One region of the Nocardiopsis sp. iso_237 genome, then DNA from elsewhere that is predicted to be linked to it. Evidence: riboswitches for the same ligand, from Rfam matches in the RefSeq annotation. Region 1 holds a riboswitch; the other holds the start of a gene.
The links. Region 1 has a riboswitch for cobalamin ahead of metE (5-methyltetrahydropteroyltriglutamate--homocysteine S-methyltransferase). Riboswitches for the same ligand answer to the same signal wherever they lie in the genome.
Positions count from the first base shown of each region.

Region 2: another riboswitch for cobalamin. It lies ahead of AC0VYM_RS26905 (CoA-acylating methylmalonate-semialdehyde dehydrogenase); the one in region 1 lies ahead of metE (5-methyltetrahydropteroyltriglutamate--homocysteine S-methyltransferase).

Region 1 is NZ_CM149669.1:4,557,009-4,565,777, reverse strand. It holds gene AC0VYM_RS20780 (polysaccharide deacetylase family protein) at 1-450, opposite strand, end outside; gene AC0VYM_RS20775 (polysaccharide deacetylase family protein) at 664-2,196, opposite strand; cobalamin riboswitch at 2,403-2,628, shown strand; gene metE (5-methyltetrahydropteroyltriglutamate--homocysteine S-methyltransferase) at 2,786-5,062, shown strand; gene AC0VYM_RS20765 (DUF3558 domain-containing protein) at 5,148-6,173, opposite strand; gene AC0VYM_RS20760 (coiled-coil domain-containing protein) at 6,780-7,865, opposite strand; gene AC0VYM_RS20755 (methionine ABC transporter ATP-binding protein) at 8,573-8,769, shown strand, end outside.
Region 2 is NZ_CM149669.1:5,978,218-5,986,986, forward strand. It holds gene AC0VYM_RS26900 (acyl-CoA dehydrogenase family protein) at 1-648, opposite strand, end outside; gene AC0VYM_RS26905 (CoA-acylating methylmalonate-semialdehyde dehydrogenase) at 645-2,144, opposite strand; adenosylcobalamin (AdoCbl) riboswitch at 2,143-2,289, opposite strand; gene AC0VYM_RS26910 (MFS transporter) at 2,422-3,681, shown strand; gene AC0VYM_RS26915 (TetR/AcrR family transcriptional regulator) at 3,720-4,319, opposite strand; gene AC0VYM_RS26920 (WD40/YVTN/BNR-like repeat-containing protein) at 4,801-5,904, shown strand; gene AC0VYM_RS26925 (MoaD/ThiS family protein) at 5,906-6,190, shown strand; gene AC0VYM_RS26930 (DUF418 domain-containing protein) at 6,305-7,552, opposite strand; gene AC0VYM_RS26935 (sensor histidine kinase) at 7,850-8,769, shown strand, end outside.

The DNA.
Region 1 (8,769 bases):
CTGCCCGCGCAGCAGTTCGGTGGAGGAGGACACGGAGAGGTCGTGGGCGTCGTACCAGTACGTCGCGTAGCCCTCCCGCAGGCCGTGCATGTCCTCCTCGGTGCGGACCAGCCGGACCCCGAGGACCCCGTCCCCGGCGGCGACCAGCTCCCAGTCGACGTCCAGCCGCACGGGATCGCGGGTCCCGGCACGGAAGTCCCGCACCTCCTGGTCCACCCGCGCGGCAAGGCCCTCCGCGAAGGCGTCGGCGCCCTCGAACTCCGGGTAGGCGACGCTGACCTCCACGCCCTCGGGCTCGTGGGGGTGGCCGGTGAAGTCCCGGGCGTCGCCCCGCCACTCCCCGACACCGTCCCCGACCTCGTCGGCCAGCACGGTGAGCCGCTCGGGGTCGCCCTCGTCCACGCTCACCGCCCCGTTCCCGCACGCGGCGAGCGTGAGGGACAGCAGCACCAGGGCGGTCCCCGGCCGGAACGGCCGTGCCCGGACCGGGCCGGGTGGGGGAACGGTCCGGCCCGGCCCAACTCTCCTCGACGCCAAGACCCGACTCCCTCGTCCCTGGGGATGCTCCTCACGACTGCTGGGAGCAACATAGGGGACAACACCCCGGCCCCTCTGGCGGTGTCCACATGTGGACACCGCCAGAGGGGCCGGGGTGCGGGTGGGTCACTCCGAGTCGCTCGGAGCCTCCTCCGGGGCCTCCTCCTCGGGGACGCCGTCGACGTAGGTGCGGCCCGGCTCGGTGGTGCCGAGCAGCTGCGACACCGTGACCATCGAGTACCCGCGTTCGTCCAGTTCACGGATGATGTCGATCGACGCGTCGATGGTGGTGGGGTGGATGTCGTGCATCAGGATGATCGCGCCGTCGGACGCGCCGTCCAGCGCGCGATCGCGCACCACGTTCGCCTTGCGGTCCCGCCAGTCGTTGGTGTCCACGCTCCACAGGATCTGCGCCAGCCCGAGCTCCGCCGTCACCTCCGCGACCGTGTCGTCGGTGGCCCCGTACGGAGGCCGCATCAGGTCCATGGTGTATCCGGTCTCCCGGTACACCAGCGCCTGCGTCGCCTCCAGGTTCTCGCGGACACCGTCCGCCGAGAGCTCGGTCAGGTTGGGGTGGTCCAGAGTGTGGTTGGCCACCTCGTGCCCCTCGGCGTAGGTGCGCCGCACCACCCACGGGTGCTCCCTGACCGGGAGGCCGGTGACGAAGAAGGTGGCCTTGGCGTCGTGCGCGGCCAGGGCGTCCAGCAGCTCGGGGGTGCGCCCGCCGGGGCCGTCGTCGTAGGTGAGCGCCACGCACTTGGTGTCGGGCGCGGAGCAGTCGACCGAGTCGTCACGCGGGGCCAGCACGCCGGGCGCAGCCGAGGCCGAGCCGTCCTTGTCCGCCTCCGGGGCCTCGTCGATCGAGAAGGCGCGCACGCCCGTGGTCGCCGCCTCGCGCACCCGCAGGCCGAGGTCGGAGAGCAGCGACTCGGCCTCGTCCCGGGGCAGTACCGCGTGCACGCGGCCCGCACCGGCCGGGGCGACCTGGCCCTCGTCGAACTCCACCACGAGGTCACCGTCCGGGTTGAAGCCCACCGAGTCGTAGAGGGAACTGATCGGGTGCAGCGCCGAGGGAACGGCGTCCGTGCCGGACACCGCCTCGCGCACCCGCTCGTTCAGTTCGGCCAGCTCCTCCTGTCCGGCGAAGAGGTGGCTGGAGCCGTGGACCGCGCCCGTGCCGGTCTCGTACCAGTAGGTGCTGTGCCCCTCCCTGGTCTCCTCGGAGTCCGTCTCGGTGGTGGTCATCCGCACCCCCACGATCCCTTCGTCGGCGGCGGTCAGGCCCCACTCCCCGAGGAACGTGCGCGCCCCGGGGTTGGCCGCCTCGAAGGAGCGCGCCTGGGCGCCGAGGGTCCTCTCCAGGAAATCGGTCAGCGGTCCGGCGTTCGGAATGGACGGGTAGGTGACGGAGACGTCCGCCCCGCCCTCGTAGGCGAGAGTGATCTCCTCTGTTCCGGGGACCGCGTCGGGGGAGACCGTGGTCAGTTGGTCGGGTTCGCCGGTGGCCGGGGTCCGTGTCCCGTCACCGGATGACTGGTCGCCGTCGCCCGCCAAGGCACTGTCCTCCAACAGTCCGATCGGTCGGGACGCCGACAGCACCAGTCCCAGCAGGACGACCATCGCGATCGCGACCGTGAGGAGGGGCTGGTCGGGAGCCATGGTCTGCCGGTCTTGCTGCTTCACCTGGGGTTCTCCACGTTCATCGTCTGACGAACGTTCGTGGGGGAGGAGGGGGAGCGCTCCCCCACGTAACGCTGATTGTCGGTTGGGATGCCGCGAACCCGACGCGGGTTCACGCCGAGTGGGCGAGGACCACGCCGGGTGCATGGGCGGAGGGGGCGCTCCCTATACTTGCAGCCGTGGAAGGTACACGCTCCACCCTTGGTCACCCCGGAAGCCTTCCGGGGCGGGCGTTGCGTGTCGAAAGAGGGAACCCGGTGCGAGTCCGGGACTGCCCCGCAGCGGTGAGTGGGAACGAACGTCGTCATAAGCACTGGTGATCCGACCGGAAAAGTCGGAAACCGGGAAGCGGCGACCAGTAGGAGGGCCGGCGGTCACGCCGGAGCACGCCCACGAGTCCGAAGACCTGCCTCCGCCCGGCGGCGCACCCGTGCCGTCGGTGGTCCCGTGCCCCGAGGGAGGGCCGAGGGCGGAGACAGCCGTGCGCCGTCGGGCGCCTCCTCGGCGTGTCCGCGTCCTCGCTCGCCTCGTGGCCGGTACCCGGCTTTCGACGAGGGAGAGAAGCTCCATGCCCAGCACCCCGGCCGCCAGGCCGTCCGTGCGTTCCACCGTGCACGGCTATCCGCGCATCGGCCCCGACCGCGAACTCAAGCGCGCCAGCGAGTCCTACTGGAAGGGCGGCACCACCGCCGCCGAACTCGACGCCGTCGCCGCCGAACTCCGCCTGGGCGTCTACGCCCAGCTGCGGGAGGCGGGCGTGGACGACCTGCCGTCCAACACCTTCTCCTACTACGACCAGGTGCTGGACACGGCGGTCCTGTTCGACCTCGTGCCCTCCCGCTTCGCCTCCCCGGCCCAGGCCGGTGAACGGGACGAGCAGCTGCGCCGCTACTTCGCGCTCGCCCGGGGCGAGCAGGGCGCCCCGCCGCTGGAGATGACCAAGTGGTTCGACACCAACTACCACTACCTCGTCCCCGAGCTCTCCCCCAGCACCCGGCCGCGCCTGGTCGGTGACAAGCCCGTCACCGAGTTCCGTGAGGCCTCCGAGGCCGGGTTCCAGACCCGCCCCGTGCTGGTCGGCCCGCTGACCTTCCTCCTGCTGGCCAAGGCCGCCGACGACGCCCCCGAGGGTTGGGAGCCCATCGAGCTCCTCGACCAGCTCCTGGACGCCTACGCCCGGCTGCTGTCCGACCTCAGGGCCGCCGGCGCCACCGAGGTCCAGCTCGACGAGCCGATCCTGGCCACCGACGAGGGCCGCTCGGCCGTCGGCCACCTGGAGCGCGTCTACCAGCGCCTGGGTGCCCTCACCGACCGCCCCTCCCTCCTGGTCTCCACCTACTTCGGCTCCATCGGCGCCGCCGCCCTGCGCGTCCTCAAGGACTCCCCGGTGGAGGCGGTCGGCCTCGACCTGGTCACCGACGCCGAGGGCGTCGAGGACCTGGCCGCGGTCTCCGGCCTCGGCTCCACCCGCCTGGTTGCGGGCGTCGTCGACGGGCGCAACGTGTGGCGTACGGACCTGCCCGCCGCCGTGGCGGAGCTGGGCACCCTGCTCGCCCTCACCGACGAGCTCACCGTGAGCACCTCCTGCTCACTGCTGCACGTGCCGATCGACCTCGACGCCGAGACCTCGCTCGCTCCCGAGCTGCGCGCGGCCCTGGCCTTCGCCAAGCAGAAGGCGGGGGAGGTGGCCCTGCTCGGCCGCGTCCTCACCGAGGGCGAGGACGCCGACTTCGACGCTGCCGCCACCGGGAACCCGTCGTTCACCGACGCCCGGGTGCGCGCCCGCCTGGACGCGCTGGGTCAGGACGCCTACGAGCGCCCCGAGGACCGCGGCGCGCCCACCGACGTCACCCTCACCACGACCACCATCGGCTCCTTCCCGCAGACCCCCGAGCTGCGCCGCGCCCGCGCCGCGCACCGCAGGGGCGAGCTGGCCACGGAGGAGTACGAGCGCACTCTGCGTTCGGAGATCGACCGTGTCATCGCGCTCCAGGAGGAGATCGGCCTGGACGTCCTCGTCCACGGCGAGCCCGAGCGCAACGACATGGTCCAGTACTTCGCCGAGCAGCTGGAGGGCTACGCCACCACCGAACGCGGGTGGGTGCAGTCCTACGGTTCGCGCTGCGTGCGCCCGCCGATCCTGTTCGGTGACGTCTCGCGCCCCGAGCCGATGACGGTCGAGTGGATCACCTACGCCCAGTCGCGCACCGACAAGCCGGTCAAGGGCATGCTGACCGGTCCGGTCACCATGCTCGCGTGGTCCTTCGTCCGCACCGACCAGCCGCTCGGGGAGACCGCCCGCCAGGTGGGTCTGGCCCTGCGCGACGAGGTCGCGGACCTGGAGCGGGCGGGCATCCGCCACATCCAGGTGGACGAGGCGGCCCTGCGTGAGCTGCTGCCCCTGCGCGAGGAGCAGCGCCAGGCCTACCTGGACTGGGCGGTGAACTCCTTCCGCCTGGCCACGTCCGGGGTGGCGGCGAGTACCACCATCCACACGCACATGTGCTACTCGGAGTTCAACCAGATCGTCGGCGGCATCGAGGCGCTGGACGCCGACGTCACCAGCGTCGAGGCCGCCCGTTCGCGCATGGAGCTCGTCGAGGCCCTGGGCGCGCGCGGCTACAAGCGGGGCATCGGTCCGGGCGTGTACGACATCCACTCGCCCCGGGTGCCGTCGGTCGAGGAGATCGAGGCCTCCCTGCGGCTGGCGGCCACGCACGTGGACGCCGGGAACCTCTGGGTGAACCCGGACTGCGGTCTGAAGACCCGTGGTTACGCGGAGACCGAGCAGGCGCTGCGGAACATGGTCGAGGCGGCCCGCCGGGTCCGCGCCGACCTCCCGTAGCAGCGGGGGCCGGACACGAGGAAGGGGGCCGCGGCGATGCCGCGGCCCCCTTCGGTGTTCCCGGCCGCTACACGGCCCGCACGGGTCAGCCCCCGACGATGGCCAGCGCCTCGTTGGCGGCGTTGACCATGATGTCCTGGGTGTTGTCCGGCAGGGCGAGGTCCTCGTGGTCACCCTGGGTGGTGTCGAGGTAGTAGGTCACCGAGATGATCAGGTTGTCCTGGCGCATCAGCAGACTGGCCTCGGGAAGCTTCTCCCCGAGCAGGTCGGTCTTGGTGACGACCAGGTACGCCTCGCTGCCGAGGCCGTCCAGCTCCTCGTCGATCTCGATGTCGTCGGCGTCGTAGCGGTCCGACTCGGCGCCGCCGCGGATGCGGTCCAGCGTGTACTCGATGTCCTCGGCGGCGGCCTCCGGGGAGTCGCTGGCGCTGTAGGGGAGCTTGAAGCCCACCTCCAGCGAGCCGAAGCCCTCGGTGGAGCTGCTGTCGGGGAGGTCACCGAGGTTGGAGCAGCTCGACGTGTTGTCGGAGACGTACTTGCTGCCGCTGTCGCGGAGGACGAAGTCCGTCTGCACCTGGTCGGTGAAGGACTCGCAGGGCTCGGTGGGCAGGGCGTGGGGCGGGTCGCCGAGGGCGCCGTTCGAGGCGGGGGTCTCCTCCTCGGCGGGCTCCTCCTCCGCGGGCTCCTCTTCCACGACCTCGGAGGACTCGTCGGGGCCGGAGGCGATCTCGTCGCCGTCGTTGCCGTTGGTGACGAGCATGACGAACACGGCGATCACCAGGACGATGATGACCGCGCCGCCGCCGATGACCACCCAGAGCCCGGCCTTGCTGCCGCCGCCGCCCTGGGGCGGCGGGGCGGGCGGGTATCCGCCGGGTCCGCCGGGTCCGCCCGGGCCCGGGCCGTAGGGCGGCTGTCCGCCCGCGTACATGCCCTGGTCGGGTCCGGGCGCGCCCGGGTAGGGGCCCTGACCGTAGCCGGGCTGACCGCCGGTGGCGGCGTCACCGTAGGGGTGCCCCTGCGGCGGGCCGTAGGGCGGCTGTCCGCCGGTGCCGTCCCCGCCACCGTAAGGGTTCTGCGGTGGCTGGTTGTAAGGTCCGTTTTCGCTCATGGCTCCCCTCGCCCGGTGATGTGGTGACCGTGTTGTGTGAGGCGCGCGTTCGCGCCCGTGGGTTCTCACGAGTTCCCGTGGTGGCCACCGGCGGATCGCCGGGTGTGTGACAGCACGGGGAACCGTGGGGGAGGTGGGCCCGCCTCGGACGCCGTGACCGCGGGCGAGAGCGGACGGGCGAGGGCGGGAGTTCCCCGTGTTCGTGAGGAGGTCCCCGGTTCGAACGGGGCGCCGACCGCCGTGTGTGGAGCCAGCGGGTCGGTTCCCCGCCGGCCAGGGGTCGGGACGCCTTGCATCATAGCCCTGACCGGTGTCAACAGGGCAGGCCGGACCTGGGGTAGGAGGGTGAATCGTCACCGTTTCGTGCTTCTGACACACCAGTCCGTCATTTGCGTGACTTAATCGTGATGTCAGTGCATGGACAGGGTGGCGGGCATTCGGGTATCAGGACCGCCGGAATGAGGGCCCTTGGTCCCGTAAGGCGTGTGCGGAGACACCCCCTGTGACCTGCGTGACCGTTCCGGGAACCCGACCGGTGCGCGGGGCGCGGCGTGTGTGGCCGGTTGTGGCCAGGGAGAACACGGCTCGCAGCCGTGCCCCGGAGGGTCAGAACATCGAGATGTGCACGTGGTCGAAGTGGTTCTCGGTCATGTTGCCCCGGTCGGACATCGCCCGCCAGCCCTCGTCACCGCGCCGTACGTCCCAGATCTGCTGGCGGTAGATGACGTACATGATCCCCAGGTCGTCGGCGTTCTCCATGGCCCACTCCGAGATCTCCCAGCCCCGGTCGATCTCCTCCTGGCTGGGCATGCCGCCGTTCGGGTCCAGCATGAAGTCGCAGGCCCGGCCCTTGGGGTGCTCACCGACAACGAAACCGCCGTCGGGCCGGTAGCAGCCGACCCCGCCCACGTCGTCCCCGCGCCCGAACTTCTCGATCACCAGGTCACGCATCTGCTCCGTGCGCGGGGTGATGCTGTTGTGCGACTGCATGGGCTGGCTCGGGTGGTCCGCGATCAGGACGTGCACCTCCGACCGGCGGTCCTCCAGCTCGGTGAGGTCGTCCGAGGCCGCGTCCAGCCGCTCCTGCGCGTTCTCCTGGGCCACCTCGTCACGCGAGAGCGCCTGGTTCAGGTGGTCGATCTTCTCCTGGTTGGTGGTGGTCAGGTAGTCGATCACCACGGCACGGTCGATGACCTCGTCCGGCTCGGCCTCCACGAACAGCGACATGGACGGGTCGATCCCGCTGCTGGTGTAGGTGGCCACGGCCAGGGAGACCACCTGGTCGCGGGCGTCCCGCACCTCCTCGCGGGTGGCGTCGGCGCGGCCCTCGGCCCGTTCGGCCTCCTCCATCACCGCCTCCATGTCGCGCAGCTCGCCCTCGTACTCCTCAGTGAGGGTCTCGGCCCGGGACTTGAGGTCGCTCATGCTCTCCGGTTCCCGGGGCGGGGTCGGGGCGGCCGAGGCGGGCAGGGCGACCAGTGCCGTGGCGGAGAACAGGGAGAGGGAGAGCGCGGTCACCCGCGCACCACGGGACGGCACCAGCCGGGACAGCCCGGAACCCGCCGCGGCGGACAGCGCACGCGCGCCCTCCGCCAGGTCGGCCAGGGCCTCCCGCCGGGTGCGGGCCGGGGGGTCGGGCGCCCAGAAGTCGGCGTGCTCGCCGCCGGTGCGCCCTGGACGGCCGGACCCCACCGCACCACGCGGGTGCGCTGCGTCTGCGGTCTGCGCTGTGTCCTCGAAGTCCTCGAACTGCACGGTGTGGTCGCTCCTCGGGCCCACGCGCGGCCCCCTGCGGGCACGGGGCGCTGTGGGTGCGTCTGCTCGTCTTTCCCGGGCGGGCGCGGCGGCCGTGGGGCTGCGGCGGCCCTCGGTACTCACGGCGCGTGTGCGCCAATGAAGAGTCACGGGACGGTAATGAGTGTAGGCACTCACGAGGACCTTCGGGCGGGAGAGGAACGGACGTCACTCCAACAAAAGCCTCGATGTGTTGTAAATAACCACATTCAGGTCAAGTATTTTGCTGAACGGACCCGGTCAACCATGGTTGAGTTGGTGCCGTGAAGGCTCCTGAGCACGGCAAAGCGACCCCCGCCACCATGGCGGACACCACCCGGCGGTGCGTTCCGCTGCCCGGCGGCCGCTGTCGCATGCCCCGTTAGCCACCTCTGACACCGAGCCGCGCCCGGCGCCCCGCGCCGGAGCCACCTCCCCGGGGGCCGTCCTCCACGCTCCCCGTGACCGCCGGACGTACCGGCGCGTCGCCGCCGCCCGCCAGGTGAGCGCTTCGTACGCTCGGGTGTGGGCGTCAAACCCACGCTGAGTCCAGAGCCCTCCTGTGTCCGCGAGCGGTCTCCGGGACACCACCGCCAGACGTCGATGGGAAAACCGTGATTGACGCAGTGGGTCTACACAAGACCTACAGGTTGAAGAAACGCCAGGTGCACGCCCTGAACGGGGTGGACCTGCATGTCGAGTCCGGCGAGATCTTCGGGGTCGTGGGCCAGAGCGGTGCCGGGAAGAGCACCCTCCTGCGCTCGGTGAACCTGTTGGAGCGCCCCGACAGCGGCACCGTGCGCGTGGGGGAGGAGGAACTCAC
Region 2 (8,769 bases), 1.4 Mb from region 1:
CCGGACCCCGTCCATGAGCACCTGGCGGGTGGGCTGGGCGTTCCAGCCCATCTTGGCCTCGTCGGCGCCGAACGACACCCCCGGGTCGTCGCGGTGCACGACGAACGCGGAGATCCCGGCCGCGCCGTCGCCTCCGGTCCGCGCCATCACCACGTACACCTCGGAGACGCCCGCGCCGGAGATGAACTGCTTGGACCCGGTGAGGACGTAGGAGTCCCCGTCGCGGACCGCCCGGGTGCTGAGCGCGGCGGCGTCCGAACCGGCGCCGGGTTCGGTGAGGCAGTAGCTGCCCAGGGACTCCATGGAGCACAGGCCGGGCAGCCAGCGGGCGCGCTGGTCGGTGTCGCCGTAGCGGTCGACCATCCAGGCGACCATGTTGTGGATGGACAGGTACCCGGCCACGGACGGGCAGCCGGTGGCCAGGGCCTCGAAGACCAGGGCGCCGTCGAGCCTGGTCAGGCCGGTGCCGCCGGTGTCCTCGGAGACGTAGAGGCCGCCCATGCCGAGTTCGGCGGCCTTGCGGAGCACGTCGACCGGGAAGTGCTTGGTCTGGTCCCAGCCGACGGCGAACGGTGCGAGGTGTTCGTCCGCGAACCCGCGCGCGGTCTCGGCCAGCGCGCGCTGTTCGTCGGTGATCGCGGCGGTCACCGGACGACCGGGATCGTGAACTCCGCGCCCTCCTTGACCCCGGAGGGCCAGCGCGAGGTGACGGTCTTGGTGCGGGTGTAGAAGCGGATCGAGTCGGGTCCGTGCTGGTTGAGGTCACCGAAGCCGGACCTCTTCCAGCCGCCGAACGTGTGGTAGGCGACGGGCACCGGGATGGGCACGTTGACGCCGACCATGCCGGTGTTGACGCGCTGCGAGAAGTCGCGGGCGGTGTCGCCGTCCCGGGTGAAGACGGAGACGCCGTTGCCGTACTCGTGCTCGCTGGGCAGGCGCAGGGCCTCCTCGTAGTCGGCCGCGCGCACCACGCACAGCACGGGGCCGAAGATCTCCTCCTGGTAGACGCGCATGTCCGGGGTGACGCGGTCGAACAGGGAGGCCCCGGTGAAGAAGCCGTCCTCGTGGCCCCTGACCTTGAGACCACGGCCGTCGACCACCAGTTCGGCGCCCTCCTCCACGCCCAGGGCCACGTAGGCGTCGACGCGGTCCAGGGCGTCCCTGGACACCAGCGGTCCGAAGTCGGCGTCGGGGTCGTCCGAGGCGCCCACGGTCAGCCCGGCGATGCGTTCGGTCAGCTTGGCGACGAGGGCGTCGGCGGTCTCCTCGCCCACGGGGACCGCGACGGAGATGGCCATGCAGCGCTCGCCCGCGGATCCGTACCCGGCGCCGATCAGGGCGTCGGCCACCTGGTCCAGGTCGGCGTCGGGCATGACGACCATGTGGTTCTTGGCCCCGCCGAAGCACTGGGCGCGCTTGCCGTGCGCGGTGGCGGTCGAGTAGACGTACTCCGCGATCGGGGTGGAGCCGACGAAGCCCACGGCGGCCACGCGGGGGTCGGTGAGCAGGGTGTCCACCGTCTCCTTGCCGCCGTTGACCACGTTGAGCACGCCCGGGGGCAGCCCGGCCTCCAGGAAGAGCTCGGCCAGCCGGAGCGGGACCGAGGGGTCGCGTTCCGAGGGCTTGAGAATGAAGGCGTTCCCGCAGGCCAGCGCGGGCGCGGCCTTCCAGAGCGGGATCATCGCGGGGAAGTTGAACGGGGTGATCCCCGCGACCACGCCCAGCGGCTGGCGCAGGGAGTGGACGTCGATCCCGGCCCCGGCGTTGTCGGAGAACTCGCCCTTGAGCAGGTGCGGGATCCCCGCCGCGAACTCCACCACCTCCAGGCCGCGCTGGAGGTCGCCGTGGGCGTCGGCCACGGTCTTGCCGTGTTCGGCGGACAGGGCGCGGGCGATCGACTCGCGCTCGGGCTCGACCAGCTGGAGGAACCTGAGCAGGACCCGTGCCCTGCGCTGGGGGCTCCAGGAGCCCCATGCGACCTGTGCCTCCTCGGCGTCCGCGATGACCGCCTCGGTCTCCGCCCGGTCCGCCAGGGGGACCCTCGCCTGGATCCGGCCGCTGCTGGGGTCGTGGACGTCACCGAAGCGGCCGCTCCGGCCCGGGACGTTCCTGCCATGCACGAAATGCGTCAGCTCGCTGACCATGCGTGTTCGCTCCATCCTCGTGGACCACACGAATCTCGGGCCGCGAGCGGTGGCCTGACTTCCGGGTGTTCGCCCCGGTCACAGTGGCGGGACCGCGCTGGATTCGCACCAGCTTCCCCGCTCTCGGCACCCTCACCATATAGTTGGACGTCCTACTAAATCCAGCCCCCCACGCGACACGTCTCGGGGCCCGGCGGCCGTTAGCGTGAAGCCGTGTGCCGGTGCCCCGCTCGGGAATCGCCCGAGACACCGGCTCGGGAAAGTCGGTGGTCCCCCCGTGTCCGACTCCACGGCCCGGGCGTCGAACGCGCCGCTCGGCGGACGCTTCCGGGCCTTCTGGTCCGCGTCCCTGGCCTCGAACCTGAGCGACGGCGTGGCGATGATCGCCGTACCGTGGCTGGCCTCCTCCCTGGCCCCCGACAACGCCGCGCTGGTGGCCGCCGTCGCCACCGCGGGCCGACTCCCCTGGCTCCTCCTCGCGCTGCCCGCCGGGGTGCTCGTGGACCGCCTGCCCCGGTTCACGCTGATGGTCTCCGCCAACGCGCTGCGGCTGCTGCTCTGGGCGCTGCTGGCCCTGGTGGTGTCCTCCGGGTGGGCCTCGATCCCCCTGCTCGCGGCCTTCGCGTTCTGCTTCGGCGCCCTGGAGGTCTGTCACGACACCGCCGCCGAGACCACGGTGACCGCGCTGGTCCCCAAGGAGAGCCTGGAGCGCGCCAACGGGCACGTCAGGTCCGGGGCGATCGTGGCGCAGGAGTTCGCGGGGCGCCCGCTGGGCGGGTTCGTGCTGTCCCTCGGCCTGTTCGCCCCGTTCCTGTTCAACGCCGCCGCGCTGCTGGTGTCGGTGGCGGCGCTCCTCCGGGTCCGCGCGACCACCCCCGCGACCCCCGTCAGGCGGGCGCAGCGCGGCGTGTGGGGCGACGTGGTCGAGGGTGTCAAGGCGCTGTGGAACCAGCCGCTGCTGCGCGCGGTGGCGATCATCGCGGTGTTCGTGAACACCGCCTACGCCACGCTGCTCTCCACCCAGGTGCTGTTCGTCCGGGACGTCCTGGAACTGGGCGCGGCCGGGTTCGGCCTGCTCATGGCCTTCGCCGCGACCGGCGGGGTGGTCGGCGGACAGGTGGTCTCCCGACTGCGCCCGGTCCTGCCGCACGGAACCCTGCCGACGCTCTGCCTGGCCGGGAGCGGGCTCCTGTACCTCGTGGTGGCCCTGTTCCCGCTCACCCCCGTGGTCGCCGGGGTGTACTTCCTCAGTGGGGGCCTGGTCCTGGGTTACGGGGTCGCGATGACCTCCCTCCGCCAGCGCCTCACCCCGGACCACCTGCTCGGACGCGTGAACGCCGCCATGCGCACGGTCAGCTGGGGCATGAGCGCCGTGGGCATGGCGGCGGGCGGTGTCCTGGTGGCCGCCCTGGCACCCACCCTGGGCCAGGCTGACGCGCTCCGTGTCCCCTACGCACTGGTGGGCGCGGTCAGTCTGACGGTGGTGGTGCTCTTCGGCCGCGGGCTCGTCGGTCTGGTGCGCGAGCACGACCGGTGAGCGCGGGATCGGGGCAGGAGGGTCGCGCCCCGATCCGGTCAGTCCCCGGACACCCCGAGGGTGCGGAGCATCCCGTGGGCCTCGTCCACGTGGGCGGGGTAGGCCTCGGGACTCTCCGCGAGCCGCATCGCCGTGAGGTCGCAGGCCATGGCGGTGTGGGCGGCCAGAACGGCCACGTTCTCCGCCGCGCCCGCCTCGGTCAGTGCGGCGGCCAGGCGGAGCGCCCGCTGCTGCCGAGTGAGCAGGTAGCGGGATCTGAGATCGATGCTCTCCCTGAGGAGCCGCACGAGCACGGCGGAGTGCGCGGGAGACAAGGAGGTGGGTCCACTGGCGTCCGCGGCCTCACGGAGCAGGGCGAGCGCGTCCGCGAGGCCGGTCCCCGGCTTCAGGTCCGCGCGTTCCCGCACGTAGGAGCACATGCGGTCCACCTCGGCTCCGTCATCCGCGAACAGCACCTGCTGTTTGTCGCCGAAGTACCGGAAGAAGGTCGTGCGGCCGACCTCGGCGCGTTCCGCGATGGCCGCGACCGTCACGTTGTCGAATCCGTGTTCGGCGAAGAGTTGGAAGGCTGCTGACACGATCGTGGCCCTCGCCTTACGGCGTTTGCGAGCGTGGAGCGTGTCCGGGGGGTGGTGCATGAGGCGACCCTATCGAGTGGGAACCCGGTTCTCGATGGTACGCGGGACCGGCCATTGGGACGGTGGTCCCGAAACGGACCGAGAGACCGAAGGAGCGGGATGTCTTCCGGGCTGGATGACGGGATGTGACCGGCGTTCCGGGGCCTGGGGGGGAAGCCTCGGAGCGAACACCGGTAGCCCGGGAGTTTATTGCAAAGTGATCTGGTACCGACAACCGCCTTCCACTCGCCGCAGAACCCTTGCCCGGAAAGGGTTCCCTCCTCACGGAAGTTATCCCTCCAACAGGGCCACCATTTCCCCGAGGGTCGAATTCTCCACCCACGGTAAATCGTTCGGGTTCCTAACTATTCACTTCCCGAGACGTCCGGAACCCTCTCCTGACGCCTCCTTGACACTCCCCGCACCCTCGCCCCCGTGGCTCCCGGCGTTCGCCGCACCCCTGTGCCAGAGTGGAGACCTGGCTCACATCTTGGAGTTCGTCATGGCATATCTCCTGGTCATCGGCACGCGCAAAGGACTGTTCACGGCCCGGAGCGAGGATCGGCGCGCATGGGACGTGACCGGACCGCACCGGCTCGACGAGGCCAACGACGCCGGGATGAGTCCCGTCTACACGGTCGGGATCAACCCGCACACCGGACGCCTGCTCGCCGGTACGGAGAGCTGGCACTTCGGTCCGAGCGTCTGGCACAGCGACGACCTCGGCGCCACCTGGACCGAGCCCCCGGCCCCGCCCATCGCGTTCCCCGAGGACACGGACGGTTCACTGACCCGTGCCTGGCAGTTCGCCTTCGGCGCCGACCCCGACACCGTGTTCGCCGGGGTCGAGCCGCACGCCCTGTTCAGGTCCTCGGACGGAGGTGACAGCTTCGAGCTGGTCCGCGCGCTGTGGGACCACCCGCACCGGGTCAACTGGATGCCCGGCGCCGGCGGGGCCGCCATCCACACGGTCCTGCCCGGCACTCTCGGTGTGGGCCGACAGTCGCCCGAGGCGATCACCGTGGCCATGTCCACGGGGGGTGTCTACCAGACCGAGGACGACGGGGCGAGTTGGACGCCGACCAACCGGGGTATCTCCGCCGGGTTCCTCCCGGACGAGGAGCCCGAGTACGGCCAGTGCGTGCACAAGGTCGCCGCCGCCCCGGACGGCTCGTTCTACGCGCAGAACCACCACGGCGTCTACCGCAGCGCCGACCCCGCGGCAGACGGGTGGAGCCGGATCGAGGAGGGTCTGCCCACCGACTTCGGCTTCGCGATCGTCGCCCACCCGCACACCCCGGACACCGCGCTGAACTTCCCGGTGATCAGCCAGGAGGTCCACCTCCCGGCGGAGCACCGGCTGGGCGTCTACCGCACCGACGACGGCGGCCGGACGTGGCGGGCGATCAACGAGGGCCTCCCCCAGGAGCCGTACTTCGGCATCGTCCTGCGCGACGCCGCCTGCACGGACGGGGCCCGGGTGCCCGGTTTCTACTTCGGCACCCGCTCCGGGGACGTCTACGCGACCACCGATGACGACGACCGCTGGCACCTCGTCACCGCCCACCTGCCCGACGTCCTGTGCGTGCGGGCCACGGAGGTGTGAGATGCGGGTGACCGTGCACCTGACCAGCGTGCTGCGGGCCGACGCCGAGGGCGCCACCCACGTTCCCGTGGAGGTCGAGGACGGAACCGCGCTGCGCGGCGTGCTGGACGCGCTGGCCGCGATCCACCCCGGTCTGGATCGCCGGATCAGGGACGAGCAGGGCGCCCTGCGCCGGTACGTGAACGTGTTCGTGGACCAGGACGAGTGCCGCTCCGTGGGCGGCCTGGACGCCGTGGTCCTCGACGGATCGGACGTCCGCCTGCTGCCCTCGGTGGCCGGGGGCTGAACGACCGGGGGCTGAACGACCGGGGGCCCGCACCGGAGGACGTGCTCCGGCACGGGCCGACGGAGAGAGGCCCCGCGGACGGACGTCCGCCGCGGGTCGCCTCCCGGCTCCCGGTCAGGGGGTGGAGCCCCCGGCCGGGTCGGCGGTGTCGTCGTGGGTGCCGGAACCACCGGAGGACGTGGCCCCTGTGGTGCGCGGAACCGTCTCCACGGGACCGGTCGGCACGGGCGCGGTTCCGCCCTGGTGCGCGTACCGCGGGCCGGTCACCGGCGAGGGCGCGGACGCGACCGTCTCCGGGGCGCGGCGCATCGGCATGGGGCGCAGGTAGGTCAGGCTGCGCCAGATCCACTCCAGCGGCCCCAGCCTGAAGCGGCCCAGCCACCAGCGGGCGAACAGGACCATCACCGCGAAGTAGGCGGCGGCGATCCCGTACTGCGCCAGGATCGGGATCCCGCCCTCGAACGGCTTCATGGTCAGCAGGAACACGGCGGTGCTGCCCAGGTAGACGGTGAGCGTCATCCGTCCCAGCGGGGCCAGGGCGCCCAGGGCGCGCGCGCCGGTGCGGCCGCGCCGCACCAACCACCACACCAGGCCCAGGTAGAACAGGGCCCCGCCCAGTCCGCCGAGGGCCGCCCCGAACGAGGTCATCATGTCGGAGCCGGGGTGGATCACCGGCATGCCGTCCGCGTTCATCACGGGGATGCCCTCGGCGTCGAACTCCATGGGGAAGAACAGGTCGGAGCCGAACAGGGCCAGCAGGCCGAGCGCCTGTCCCAGCAGCCCCGTCCAGATCATGCGTGTGGGGAGACGGGTGGGGTCGTCGGCGTGCGCCGGGTCGAGTTCGGGTCTGCGGGCCAGCCAGACGCCCACGCAGAAGAACCCGAGGGTCTGCGGTACGAGAGTCACCAGGATGTCCAGTTCGTGGCCTGGCAACACCGAGCGCAGCCCGTACTCGATGACCGGGGCCGTGACGAACAGCGCCCCCGCGAACCACAGCGGCCGGTTCCCCGAACCGGCCAGCAGGAACGGCATCAACGGAGCGAGCAGCAGCGCGGCGAGCGAGTAGTGGACGAGGATGTCGCCGGAGAACACCAGCACGTGCGGCACCCCGAAGAGCAGCCCCAGGAACACGTAGCGCCGCGCCATGAGGGCCATCGGGCGTCCCCCGCGACGGGTGGCGGCCCGCCAGGCCAGGACGGCGCCGACGCCCAGCAGCACCATGAGCAGCGCGCGGGCCTTGCCGGACATCAACAGGCCCATCGCCCCGTCGACGACCGAGGCGAGCGTGCTCTGCTGGACGTCCCCGGAGCGCTCGGCGGGGAAGACGACGACGGTGACGTTCATGGCCACCACGCCGATCATCGCGAGTGCGCGGGCGACGTCCAGGAAGGCGACCCGTCGTGCGGGGCCGCCGTCGGGCACACCCCCTGACGGTGCGGTGGCCGGGGACCCGGCCGGGGTCGATGCGATGGTCACTGGTTCCTCCCTCATGGTCACGGAACCAGCGTCCCCCGGCGGCCCCTCACCGCGCATCGACCGAACGGCCGAACCCCCACGGGCCCGGGGTCAGCCTTTTGGCCCATCCCCGCCCCGGCCCCGCCCCCGCTTCGTCCCTTTGACTGATGTACGGCCGCCGGGCCGCGCCCTAGCCTGGTCAGCATGCACCACTTCTCCGCTCTGACCAGGCCCTTGGCCACCGCTGACGGTCGTGCGCGGGCACTTCGCTCCCTGGTGGCGCTCGCCCTGCCGGCGGGGGTGCTCGTGCTGTGGCTCATGGACCTGCGGTCGGCGCTGCGCATCCCGACGCTCCCGGACTGGATGGGGCCGCCGACCTCCGCGATGGACCTCGCGGGCTGCGTCTCCGGTGCACTCTGCGTGCTGCTCGTCGCCCTGGTCGCGCGCCCCTCGGCCGGTCCGCGCGCCACCCTGGCCGCCGGGGTCGTCGCGCCGGTGGCCGTGACGGTCGTGTCGGTGCTGCTGTGGCCGCTGCCCAAGGGGATGTTCGGCTACCCGATCATCATGTCCGAGGCCGTGGGCATGCTCGTGCTCCTGGCCCTGGCCGCGTACCGCTGTCGCGGCTGGCAGGTCGTCGTGGTCATGATCCTGACCTTCGTCGCCGTCTACTCCGACTACCTGAGGGACCCCTTCAACCTCGACCCGTCCACCGCGCTGCTCGCGATGGTGGCCGGGCTGGCCCCCGGCCTGTACCTGCGCTGGCGCCGGGCCGAGCGCACGGCCGACGTGGAGCGGGTCCGGGCGGCGGAGCGGCTGGCCATCGCCCGCGACCTGCACGACGTGGTGGCCCACGAGGTCACCGGGATCGTGGTGCAGACACAGGCCCTGCGGCACATCGCGGAGCGCGACCCGGGAGCGGTGCGGGCGGCCCTGCCGGAGATCGAGGCGGCGGGCACCCGTGCCCTGGAGTCCATGCGGGGAATGGTCACCCGCCTGCGGGACCCGGGCGAGGCCCCGCTGGCCCCCGGACCGGCCGAGGGGCTGGACGCGCTCGCCGCCCCGGCCGCGCCCGGACGGCCCGAGGTGGCCGTGCACGTGTCCGGACCGGTCGCGGACCTGCCTCC